One region of the Paenibacillus sp. MDMC362 genome, then DNA from elsewhere that is predicted to be linked to it. Evidence: riboswitches for the same ligand, from Rfam matches in the RefSeq annotation. Region 1 holds a riboswitch; each other region holds the start of a gene.
The links. Region 1 has a riboswitch for thiamine pyrophosphate ahead of DP091_RS04960 (YkoF family thiamine/hydroxymethylpyrimidine-binding protein). Riboswitches for the same ligand answer to the same signal wherever they lie in the genome.

Region 1 (3,090 bases):
GCGGCTGCTGCCCGAGGGGGAAGTGGTACGGGCGGAAGCCCGAAGCGATTTGGATTACGGCCCCCTGCCCTTGACGATATCCGATATTAACGATTACCGTTATGTGCTGACTGAGCACATGTTAGACTTGAAGAGTCCCCGAAGGGATGGCGAAAAATGGTTTACGGTCCACAAAATAGCCGCGATTCTCTGTGATTTTATACTTAGGGTGAACCGGGAGTGGACGGGAGAAGGGAAGACGCTGTTCCGTCTGTTTAACCGCTATGACACAATCTTAGGAGAGCGATTGGAAGCAGCTCTCGCGGCGATGTATCGCCAAGATGATTCTTCTGTTCTTATGGCATTTACCGAGGAAATGCTCCTTCCATACGGAGGGAAACTTCTCATCGGTCACGAGGAATAAAATACCGTTGCCAATAGATAAAGAGAGGTACATTAGCCGTGACGCTAGCACGACGCGGGAAATACTATAATAGTGTGATTACATCACGTGATACTTTAAATCCAGGAGGGGATCTTCATGAGCGGAGTATGTGGCGGCGGTGAATGGGGCAATTCAGTAGGAATTATTTTGGTTCTCTTTATCCTGCTCGTAATCATCTTGAGTGCTTGGGTTTAAACCGTCAAGATTCTTGGCAGTAGTGACAGAAAAAGCCCGGCGCTTGCCGGGCTTTTTGTCTGCCTCGATCGAACTCAATTCGATGCGGCTTTAACCGAGGGGCTGTGAGCCGACACCACTGCAGTCATGACCAGATGGCTGCTGTCGGATTGGATCGCATGCAAAAATGCCTCTTCAAGAGATCCGAACACCCGGGATAAGGATCCGTCCAACCGGCTGGCGTAATGAACGCTTCCGGCGAACGTGCCGGCTGCCTTCGCACGATTTACTTCACCGTAGATGACATCCATGTATTTGTCCGTACCCATGGGGTAAAGAGCGAATTGGCAGGCAGTCTCCATATCGGCATGTTCTCCGATGTCGTTGTTCAAGCGGGTCGAATCCTCAGTCATATATACATCGGCGTCCGTATCTCCTGGGCAGCCGATGGAATAAGTCCCATTAAAAACCGTGTGCACGCCGCTCGCCGCAGCATGGGCGAATATCGCTCTTGTAACATCAAATACATGCTCTGCACGTCCCCGAATGCAAGTGCTCACATCGTCTGTTTGAATCCACACCTTTCCCGTATCCACAGATTGCAGCGCGCCCATGATGACCTCCACAAACCGGTCTGTCATGGGAAATACCGAGAACCGGCATCCGACGATCCGGCTGGTTCCGCAAACTAGCTCATTCATTGTCATTTCCTCCCCATTGTTTAAGTCCACGCAAAAAAACCGCACCCCATGAAGAAAGTGCAGTTATGCCTACGAAAGGAAATAAACATAAATGCTACACTTCCCCACGCTAGTATGACCTAGATCGGGTGATAAGGGTTGACGGCAGTCCGCCGTCTCTCAGCACATGGCACCCCTAGTACAGCCAACATCTTATGTAGTTGGTTACCGCAAGATTTGCCCCGGAGCTTCATGTTATCGTAGAAGTTCGAGGGCTCTTACCTGTGTAATTGTATCGTTTTGCCATCGTTTTTTCAATCTTTGCCCATTATAAAATAACCGCCTGTCCCAATTGCGGGAACTTGGGAGGCGGCTTTTTTCATCTATTTGATTAGTTGTATACTTTCACGCGATCTTCAAGCGGTGCAAATTCTTTTTCGCCTGGTTCAGCAACCGGCTTACCGAAAGGCATTTGAGCAATCAGCTTCCAGCTTTCCGGGATGTTCCATTCGGCTTTTACTTTTTCGTCAATCAGCGGGTTGTAGTGCTGCAGGGATGCGCCCAGACCTTCTGCTTCAAGGGATGTCCATACTACAAATTGCAGCATGCCGTTGGATTGGTTGGACCATACCGGGAAATTGTCGGCATAAGGGGCAAAGTTTTGTTGCAGCCCGGCAATGACGTTGTTGTCCTCGAAGAACAGTACCGTACCGTAACCAGCGCGGAATGAAGCCATTTTGTCGGCAGTGGATTTGAATGCTTCTTCATCGCCAACAACTTCCTTCAGGATGCCTTCCGTGATGTTCCACAGCTTATCGTGCTGTTCGCCAAGCAATACAACGACGCGTGCACTTTGGGAGTTGAAAGAAGACGGAGTATACTTAACCGCTTCGTTTACGATTTCCTGAATACGCTCGTCCGAGATAACGGATTCTTTGCTAATCCCGTAATAAGAACGGCGATTTTTGAGTGCAGCTGAAAAATCTTTAGACATTGAAAAAAAACCTCCTGGTGTAATCGAATTTGCATACGCCTGATAAGAAGATGTCCCTTACTCCAAGCAAATATGCATTTTACGTTAATAGCCATAGTTTTAATTATCATTCCACACTAACTTACGTTTAGTTAGAAATAATAATTATGTTAGGATATTAATATAACTTAGAGTAATTGTCAACGACTTTTAATACTGAAAATATAATTTCCTTATCTGTTTAATGAGGATTGAATCCCTGTCGTTTTAAGTGAAGTCTCATTAATGCAGAAGCTGCATTAATGAGAGGTTTAACTAAAGTGTGGGTTCTGCCTGGACATAAGCTAGGTCTCCACGAAACTTCATATTATGAACAATTCATGAACAAAATAGACAATTATGAACAATTTAATTGATTTTGATTCTCAATTATACTTGTCGAGCCAGAATGAGGATGATATAATGCATATCAGAACGCAATTGATAATCAATCTCAATGAGAATGATGACGAAAATTGCACGACACAGGTATTTAGAGACATACGCATAGAAGGAAGAGCCATGAAGATTAGATACTTATTTGCAGCCGTTGTGGTACTCTCGATAATCTCATTATTTATTGGAGTTAAAGATATTTCGCCACTGCAATTATTCTCGATGACCGAACAACAACAGCATATTATGCTTGTCAGCCGGATTCCTAGGCTTGTCAGTCTCATATTGGCGGGTGTCAGCATGAGCATCTGCGGATTGATCATGCAGCAGCTCAGCCGCAATAAGTTCGTATCGCCCACCACGGCAGGTACGATGGACTCTGCCAGGCTGGGGATATTGGTAGC
Region 2 (3,090 bases), on a different contig from region 1:
TCAGCTTATCCATGCTGATGCCGCTGGGATGATGGGCGATTCTGACTTGGGATATGATGCTGGGACTTCCCGCATTCACCAGCGCTTCATGCATGCGCTCAACGATCTTGAGCAGCTCGGCGAGCTCTCCTTCCATGGTCGTTTCGAGTGCATGAACCTCGTATTTCACGCCTGATTCCTGAATGACCTTAATCGCTTCATCTACATAAGGGATGCTGTCGGCCCCGTTTGGCGTTCTCGGTATCACTTGAATGCTCAAGAGCGTATTCGCCATGTAAACTCATCCTTTCGTGCAAGCTATATTGTAATGGAAGAGAGACAGCCTTCCGCAAACGTCGTCTCTCTTCTTTTTAAATAGAAATAACCTTATGGCTGCTCCGGTAAAAAATCATTGGTGAATGCGCGGTCAGCGTCAAGCTCTTTCTCCAGCAGCTTACGCTCAAACATCCAGTCTGCATATCCCGACCATACTTCGGCTTTTTGTTCACCCCAGCGGGATGCATCATCCTGATAACGGGGGCTCAGCCATTTTTGGCTGGCGAGAACCAGTTCGGCATCCAGGTCAGGAACCGCCTTCGACAGCAGGGCTGCCGCATCTTCTGGATGTTGAATCGCATAGTCGTATCCTTTTGAAGTCGCCCGCATGAACGCTTTGATAAGCTCGGGGTCCTCCTGAATCAGCTTCTCGTTCGTCACGATAACCGGCGTGTAATAATCAAGCTGCTCGGAGTAGTCCTTCACATAAATCATGTCAAGCGGTTCATTGCGAAGCTCGGCTTCAATACCTGTCCAAGCATAGAAGATCCAGGCAAAATCAATGTCGCGTTTGACGGCCGTAAAATAATCGGCATCGCCCATATTGACCATTTTCACCTTGCTGACATCGGCGCCATCGATCTCCATGATGGATTTCATGACGGCTTCCTCCACAGGCGAGCCCCAGCCGCCATAGGATTTTCCTTCAAAATCGCCTGCTTTCGCGATGCCTTTGTCCTTAGGGGCGGCAAAGCCGGACGTATTATGCTGAATGATCGCTGCAATGGAAACGAGCGGCAATCCTTGGGTTCTGGCCAGCGTTACGCCCTCCTGATAGCTGATGCCAAACGGCACGTTACCGGATGCGACCAGCGTATCCGTTCCGCCTGCTCCCGGCTGGACGATCTGGACATTAAGCCCTTCTTCCTCATAATACCCAAGCTCCTTCGCTGCATACAGGCCGGTGTGATTCGTATTGGCGGACCAATCGAGCATCAGCTGAACGTCACGGAGTTTTCCGGGGGTCTGACTGCCTTCGCCTTCGGCACCTGTCTTCTTGTTCTGTCCGCTTGTACCGCATCCGGACGCGACCATAAGCAGGACGCAAGCGAGAAGCAGCGGAATCCATCTTCCCTTCTTCATCGTTTCTTCTCTCCTTTGAGTTCTCTTTCTATTACCTCGCAACTCCACAAAAAAACGCCCTGATGATATCAGGACGCATGACGGCGTAAGTGTATACCACGGCAAATAAAAAGCTGCCGCAAACATGGGCTTCCTACGCTGGCATTACCCAGATCAGGTGTAAGGGTCAGTATCATATCGGATACACTCTCAGCCGGCCAAATCCAGCTCCCCCGGTATTTATGAAGTTTTGATCATTACATCCGCTATTATAGTCCTAACACACCAGACCTGTCTAGTTCGAAGGAGCGCGAGCGAGGCAGGTCTTTGCTCAGAACACTTGCCATGGGAAGGATTAATTAATCCTATGAACCTTTCACGGAATAAAGGATTTGAATAAGGCTTCTATATTGAGGTTATCGCTGGAAGAACTCAATCCATTCCCCTTCGGGACCATGCACGAAGAAATAACGGAAACCATTCGGGAGCGTCACGATTTCCTCGTCCAAGTGAGGAACGTCAAGTCCTTGAACCCGGGCATATTCCTCTTCAATGTTATCCGTGCTGACTGCAAAATGATGAACGGTGCCCTCCGCAGGCAGCGAGTTGCTGTATCCCTGAATAAGCTCGACTTCCGTCTCGTTGCTGCCGTTAAAACCGAGGAATGCCAGCTGGATGACGCCATTCGTATGGGTTAGGCGATCCTTTAGTTCTAGTCCGACTACGGATGTATAGAAGGCGATTGTAGCTTCTATGTCCCGGACAACAATACCAACATGATCCAATCGTTTCTGTGACATGGTTCAACTCCCTTTCCGATCTATCTATATGAGATATGACTGAAATATTATCACATAATCCCTATACGTCAAGTGGGAGTTGTGTTTAGGGTGGGGCTGATAAAGATGATTTTTCTTTCATTTCCTCATCTTTACTTTTGGGTGGGTAAAAAGTATCATGAGAAATAGAGAGATTAATTCAAAAGACCTAACATACGAAAGCGATCCAGCTTACCTTTTGGCCGAGGAGGAATGCTTATGAGTCCAACTCCAGCAGATCATCTGTGGATTCGACTCGCCATGATATATGCATTCATTCAAATCATGATTGCTCTGTGGATGCCTGAGGCTTTATCGCTTCAGCGTGTTCTAGTCATAATTCCTCCTGTAGCCGCCTCCGTTTATTTAATGCGGATTAGTCGGCGTTATGAGGTTCATCTTCGCAGGTTTTGGCTTATTGTTAGTCTCGGATTGATGGGGGATGCAGCGGCACGAATCATTCATGCTTGTTATGTTTGGTTTGGAAAAGAGAGCGCTTTCTCATCGATCCTAACCCATTTGTTCTGGGGACTTGAACTCATTCTGTTCGCAAGCTCTCTCATTTATTTATTCCGGCATGTTCAAGGTTCGCTTCGGGGACTCCGGTTTATGCTGGATATCGTGATTGTTGGCATTGCCGTCATGACGGTAGGGTGGGAATATTTCATCAAGCCTGAGCTTCAGGGTCTGGCCCATGAGGCAATATGGGGAAACCTTTGGGTGGACATGCTGTATCCCCTGTGTGCAATGGTACTTATCTTTTTTACGCTGGTGTTATATTTTAATACCGGACTGTTAGGGAAATGGGCGGCCATTCTGTTATGTCTCGGCGGAAGCACTTATATTGCCGGGGATGTTCTGTACATCTATCTCGTTGATCTTTTGGATATCGAGC
Region 3 (3,090 bases), on a different contig from region 1:
GCATAAGCAGTATCGCTGCGTGTGCAGCACCACCGCCTCACCGCTTATGTAGCTGCGTGCACACCACTCACCGGCACAGCTATGCCAGCTCCGTATTTTATACCGCTCCCCTGATCCGTTAACGGACACTAGTTCCCTTATTTGCCTGATTTACCTTCGATTCTTAAAACTAACGGACACAGGATCGCTTATCACCGCAATAAACTGCCTTTTTACGCCCATATTCTATGAATAACGTATCTGGTGTCCGTTAACTCTCGAAAATTACGCCTTTTCAGCTAAATAACGTATCCTCAGTCCGCTATGCCCTCTGAGCAGTCGCACCAAGCCAGCAGTAGCTCCAAGATTCAGTAGCATCAATACCAGCAGTCGCACCAATACCAGCAGTAGCACCAATACCAGTAGCACCAATACCAGCAGTAGCATCAATACCAGCAGTCGCACCAAGCCAGCAGTAGCACGAGGACCAGTAGTAGCCCCAATCCCAGCAGTCGCACCAAGCCCAGCAGTAGCCTCAACTATATACTCTGTGCTCCCCGGTTTCTACCTCTAAACCATAGCTACTCTGGGTTCCCCCCGGCCCCTACACCGATTATAATCCCAGCCATTCATGCATACCCCTTGGAATCGAACCACCCATGATGTTCTCCCTGAAATGACGCTCGATCTCACTTCACCTTGTTACGAAATCTTCACCACGATTTCCGCACCGGCAACATAGGTCATTGCCTTCATGTAATCCGGGTCCTGGGCGCGTCGTTCCATCTCCTCGGGCGTTAGGTCCTCCAATCGCGTCTGAATCCACCATAAGTTGCCGAACGGGTCCCGTACCCGTCCCACCCGGTCGCCGAAGAACAAACTCGTTGGCTCCGTCACCGAGACGGCTCCTGCGGCAAGCGCTTGCTGGTGGACGGCGTCGCAATCCTCAACATATAGACGGAGGTACGCCGGGCTATCCGGCCATTCCGGTTTCGCGTCAAACATCATGACGACGGCATCCCCGATTCGCACCTCGGCATGGCCGATGACACCATTGCCAACATAGACGCGGGCTAACTCTTCGGCTTGAAAAGCCTTCTCCAGGAATTCGATTAGCGCCGCGGAGTTTCTTGAGATAATCCATGGTGTTACGGAGGTGTAGCCATCCGGAATGGGTTTAACCGCTTTTGATGGGTTCGTCATAAATACGCTCCTTTTTATGCTTCATTTTAGTTTGTTTGCTCTTATGTACTCATTATGTTGGGGAATACATGACAACCGAGCGTCAGTGTTTCTGAAACAAGTGCCGGGTAGCCGGCGTTTTTTATTCGCGAAAGACCTCTGCCACGGTACAACATCATGATCAACCGGTCTCGGGAAGATTTCCGAAGTGGAGTTCCGTCCACGAACCGTTAACGTTTGACAGTATCTGCAAACCTATGTACAGTATTAGACAAAAGAATAGGAAGTCCACTAGGGGAGCCGTTAGCGGCTGAGACAAGAGCGTATCTTGGACCCTTTGAACCTGATCTAGTTCGTACTAGCGTAGGAAAGTGGAGCCTTCGAATATGAGGTCTTGGTGCGTTTTTTGGCGCACTCGGACTTGTTGACGAAGCCGCTCCAGTTTTCGGGGCGGCTTTTTAGCGTTGCCTGGAAAGTCGTGTCTTATGGACTTCCTGCTCTTCAATATGTTGGAGGTGGGGACAAAAATGAGTTTTTCGCAAGAGCTCCGTCAGCAGGCGGGAGGCATTTTTCAAGCAATCTTCGATCATCCCTTTGTAAAAGGCATTGCCGAGGGGAAACTGGCGCGGGAACAGCTGATCCACTATGTGAAGCAGGATTTTGAGTATTTGAACGCTTACATGCGGATTTACGGAATTGCCATATCCAAATCGACCAGCCGAGAAGAAATCGCGGCTTTTAACGAACAGATTTCATTCATCCTGCATAGCGAGGTGCATCCGCACCAGAATTTTTGCGCAGCCGCCGGGGTGACCTACGATGAGCTTCAAGGCTATCCGCTGGCTCCGTCCGCGCATCATTATATCCGTCATATGCTGACGGTGGCGCATGAGGGCAGTCTGGGCGAGATTATGGCCGTACTGCTGCCTTGCCCGTGGACCTACCTGGAGATTGGCCGCAAGCTCCTGGATGAAGTGAAGCCGGATGAATCCCATCCGTTCTACGACTGGATTTATTTCTACGGCAACCGGGGCGAAGACGCGACAGCCAAGTTCTGCAGCCGTGTCGATGAATGGGCGGAGCGTGCGACGGCAGCCGAGCGGGAACGGATGAAGGAGTATTTCATGCTGAGCTGCCAGCTGGAGTATATGTTTTGGGATATGGCTTATAAGCAGGAGGAATGGCCGGTGCCCCTGCAGGCCGCTGTGCTGTAAAGAGACGTAACAAGCTCATAAATTCCAATATAGATAAGAGAGGCTGATTCATATGCATACATGGGAAAAAGAAGTTTCGGCGCTTTTAACACAGGTACGGCAGACGAGCCCCCTCGTTCACAACATGACGAACGTGGTGGTTACGAATTTTACGGCGAACGGCTTGTACGCGCTGGGCGCGTCGCCGGTCATGGCTTACGCGCCGGAGGAAGTGGCGGATATGGCCGCCATCGCGGGCGCGCTCGTATTAAACATCGGCACGCTGAACCGCGAGCTGGTGGATGCGATGATTATAGCCGGACAATCGGCGAACGCACACGGCGTGCCTGTGCTGCTGGACCCGGTCGGCGCGGGAGCAACCCGTTTTCGGACGGAGTCGGCGCTGCGGATCCTAGGTGAGGTGAAGGTATCGCTCGTGCGCGGGAATGCGGCTGAAGTCGCTCACCTTGTCGGGGAGGCCCGCGAGATCAAAGGTGTAGACGCTGGCAATAGCGCAGGTGGCGATCATGCCGGGCTGGCCGTGCGGGCTGCATGCGAATTAGGCACGATCGTGGCGATTACCGGTGAAGAGGACGTGATTACCGATGGAAACGAGGTACGCCTCATTACCGGCGGGGATGCTCTCCTCACGAAGGTAACCGGCGCAGGGTGCCTGCTGACCTCGGTGCTGGGTGCCTTTGCAGCGGTAGAAGCAAACCTGCTGCTTGCCGGAACG
Region 4 (3,090 bases), on a different contig from region 1:
GGGTGGAGCAAACCGAGCAGCTCTCCCATTTTTACCTTGGATCCGGGTCCCAGGTCACCGCGCGGAGTAAACGTGCCGTTCTCTGTCAAAAGCACGACGGTAGAGCCAAATTCAAAGTACGCGAGTTCATCGCCGATCTCGTATTTCTTCACGTTCTCGTCCGCATAACGGATGCTGCTTACGTTCATGGCTCCGACCTTCACGACGGCAACTTCGCCGAACTCATGCGCAATATAGGTAATGAGGCGCTCATTACGGCTGAGCACACGCCGGATATGGGTCATCGCAAAATCGTTCACGGGGTAAACGCGTCCCTTTAGATGCTCGCTTTCCGCCTGAACACCGGTTACCGGGGAATGAATGCGATGATAATCGGTTGGGCTTAAATACAATACAAATGCATAACCGTTGATGTAGTTTTCCATTCTCGGTGACTTGGCGAGCAGCTCGCTCAGGGTATAATCCTGTCCCTTGACGCTCAGAATGGTGCCGGCATTAACGGCGCACATCGCCGAAATCGTGGCATCGACGGGGCTTACCATGGCATCGGCGGTGTCGTCTATGGCGCGCAGGCCTATTTTTAACCGGCGGGAAAAGAATTCGTTCAGTGAGCGGTATTCGTGGATTTCTTTCTCCGCTTCATGCGCCGGGATTTGATAAATTCGTATGAATGCAGGTATTAGATGACGGCTCAGCCGGCTGTGGGAACAATGCCCCATGATTCGGGACAGCCACTTGCGGGAGGACAGCTCAGTCATCAGACGCAGCAATTGTTTAGCCATGTCATTCTCCTTTGTGCATAGGTGTCAGCAATAAACGTTGGTGGAAAAGCCAATCACTCTGATATTGACATAGAATGAGCTGGAAATCAATAAATAGCCATTTTTGAAAAAAGGTTCTTGCTAATTGGAGAACGAATGTGTATTTTAAGATTAACATGAAACCGAATAGGGAATACGGGGGCTTGAGTGAATCAGGCTGAGATTGCAGCTGTTATCCGCTGTTGACCGTTAATCTGAACTGGGTAATGCCAGCGTAGAGAATATCCGACCCTGCCTACATAGGGCCTATTTTTCCGTCTGCGCGTTTTCCAGACGGTTTTTTGTTGTGTTTACACAAAAATAGAGGTGGAGAGGGGAATGTGTGGTTATGGGAACATCTGTGCAAGAGAAGTTGGGGGTTCAGCCTCGAAAAGGGCTGCGGTTAAGCAATATTTTGGTGACGGTGCTGGTATCGCTGGTGCTTGGCGTCATTTATCACTTCTGGGGTTCGGTTTATAATCTGTTAAAACCGCTGTTCTTTGAAGCGGATGAGTTGTTATACGGAATGTGGTTCGCTGCAGCCACGCTTGCTTACTTGCTAATCCGAAAGCCGGGAGTGGCCATCATTGCGGAAGTGGCGGCTGCCCACGTGGAAGTGCTGTTTGGCAGCGGCTGGGGATTGACTCTGCTGCTATATGGCCTCATTCAAGGACTTGGGGCAGAATTGGTATTCGCGGCGTTCCGTTATCGGAGCACCTCGGCGTGGACGCTGGCGATTGCCGGAGCAGGCGCAGCCATCGGATCGATGATGATGGACTTCTATTACAGCTATACCGATGACCTGCAGACGTGGATGTTCCTGGCCAAATACGGTATGCGGGTACTCAGCGGCGCCGTCATTGCAGGCCTGCTCATGCTCTTGCTGGCCAAAGCCTTGGACCGCACGGGCGTCACATCCCTGCTGCGTCCTGCGTCGAAGAAGGATTACGAAGCACTGGATGATCCGCGCCATGTCTAATGCCGCGGTTAGCCCGGTTTCGGCTCAGTCCGCTGAGATGGTTCCGGAACCGGCCATGTATGTGGAGGGATTGCGTCTGAAGTATCCGGGCGAGGAGCGGCTGATGTTCAAAGACCTTTCCTTCTCGGCTGTCCGCGGGGAGAAGGTGCTGCTGCTCGGTCCTAGCGGCTGCGGCAAGTCCACGCTGCTGCAGGTGCTTAGCGGGATGATTCCCCGCGCAACGGAGGTGCCGATGAAATGCGAGTCGCAGCTGATTCCTCGCTCTTGGGGTTATGTATTCCAAGATCCGGATACCCAGTTCTGCATGCCGTACGTGGATGAAGAGCTGGCTTTCGTATTGGAAAACCTAAGTGTCCCCCGCGACCAGATGAAGGATCGGATGCAAGCGGCGCTCCGCGAGGTGGGTCTTGATCTTGAGGAGCTTCATATGCCGATCGGGCATTTGTCCCAAGGCATGAAGCAAAGGTTAGCGCTGGCTTCGGCTCTGCTGCTGGAGCCGGAGGTGCTGTTCCTTGACGAGCCATCTGCCTTGCTCGACCCGGAAGGAAGGGAGCAAATCTGGTCCGCGGTGAAGGCCGTATCGGAAGGGCGGACGCTGATCATCGTGGAGCACCGGATCGAAGAAATGGCCAAATACGTGGATCGTGTCGTACTGTTCAGCCCGGATGGCGTGATTCTGGGCGAAGGACCTCCAGCAGCGATATTCGCAGAATATCAGCGGGAACTCCAAGCCTATGGAATCTGGTATCCCGGCGTATGGGAAGATTATGCGCAGACCCGGGCGGGCAGAGAGCTGTTTGCTCCGGTCGATGCACTTGGCGATGAGCAGGGTAATCGTAATCTCCTGCATGAGGCTGCTCCGCCGTACGCTCAATGTGGGGAGCCTGTCATTCAATTGGCGAATTTCAGGGGAATGAGATGGGATAAACCGGTCATCAGCCTCCCTTCGGCCGAGGTGTTTCCGGGACAGTTTATTGCGGTCGTAGGCCCGAACGGAGCAGGCAAAAGCTCGCTGCTGCTCAGTTTGATGGGGCTGCTTCGCGCCGAAGGGACCTATATGCTCTGCGGGGAAGAGGTCATTCAGGGCAAGCGCAGGAAGCTGCGGAAGAAGAGAGAGCAGCAGCTGCGTCAAATCGGGTTCGTGTTTCAGAATCCGGAGCTTCAATTCCTGACGGAGCGCATCGGCGATGAGGTGGTGTACTCGCTGCTGGTGGATCATGTGCCGCCGGAGGAAGCGAAGGCGCAGGCCGACCGCTGTCTTGAACGCTTTGGATTGAAAGGCTTGGAGGCCAGGCATCCGTATCAGCTGTC

Region 2: it holds a riboswitch for thiamine pyrophosphate, as region 1 does, so the genes downstream of both, DP091_RS16400 (ABC transporter substrate-binding protein) here and DP091_RS04960 (YkoF family thiamine/hydroxymethylpyrimidine-binding protein) in region 1, are expected to answer to the same signal.
Region 3: it holds a riboswitch for thiamine pyrophosphate, as region 1 does, so the genes downstream of both, tenA (thiaminase II) here and DP091_RS04960 (YkoF family thiamine/hydroxymethylpyrimidine-binding protein) in region 1, are expected to answer to the same signal.
Region 4: it holds a riboswitch for thiamine pyrophosphate, as region 1 does, so the genes downstream of both, DP091_RS20655 (ECF transporter S component) here and DP091_RS04960 (YkoF family thiamine/hydroxymethylpyrimidine-binding protein) in region 1, are expected to answer to the same signal.

What each region holds. Positions count from the first base shown of each region.
Region 1 covers NZ_QLYT01000010.1:52,451-55,540, reverse strand. The annotation lists gene DP091_RS04970 (nucleotidyltransferase domain-containing protein) at 1-403, shown strand, start outside; gene DP091_RS04965 (YjcZ family sporulation protein) at 521-619, shown strand; gene DP091_RS04960 (YkoF family thiamine/hydroxymethylpyrimidine-binding protein) at 694-1,299, opposite strand; TPP riboswitch at 1,384-1,486, opposite strand; gene DP091_RS04955 (nitroreductase family protein) at 1,670-2,272, opposite strand; gene DP091_RS04950 (ABC transporter permease) at 2,813-3,090, shown strand, end outside.
Region 2 covers NZ_QLYT01000030.1:152,037-155,126, forward strand. The annotation lists gene DP091_RS16395 (MTH1187 family thiamine-binding protein) at 1-274, opposite strand, end outside; gene DP091_RS16400 (ABC transporter substrate-binding protein) at 367-1,398, opposite strand; TPP riboswitch at 1,512-1,622, opposite strand; gene DP091_RS16405 (VOC family protein) at 1,794-2,177, opposite strand; gene DP091_RS16410 (GGDEF domain-containing protein) at 2,415-3,090, shown strand, end outside.
Region 3 covers NZ_QLYT01000053.1:27,903-30,992, reverse strand. The annotation lists gene DP091_RS24540 (VOC family protein) at 682-1,182, opposite strand; TPP riboswitch at 1,445-1,548, shown strand; gene tenA (thiaminase II) at 1,689-2,375, shown strand; gene thiM (hydroxyethylthiazole kinase) at 2,428-3,090, shown strand, end outside.
Region 4 covers NZ_QLYT01000041.1:31,830-34,919, reverse strand. The annotation lists gene asd (archaetidylserine decarboxylase) at 1-782, opposite strand, end outside; TPP riboswitch at 947-1,059, shown strand; gene DP091_RS20655 (ECF transporter S component) at 1,150-1,779, shown strand; gene DP091_RS20650 (ABC transporter ATP-binding protein) at 1,772-3,090, shown strand, end outside.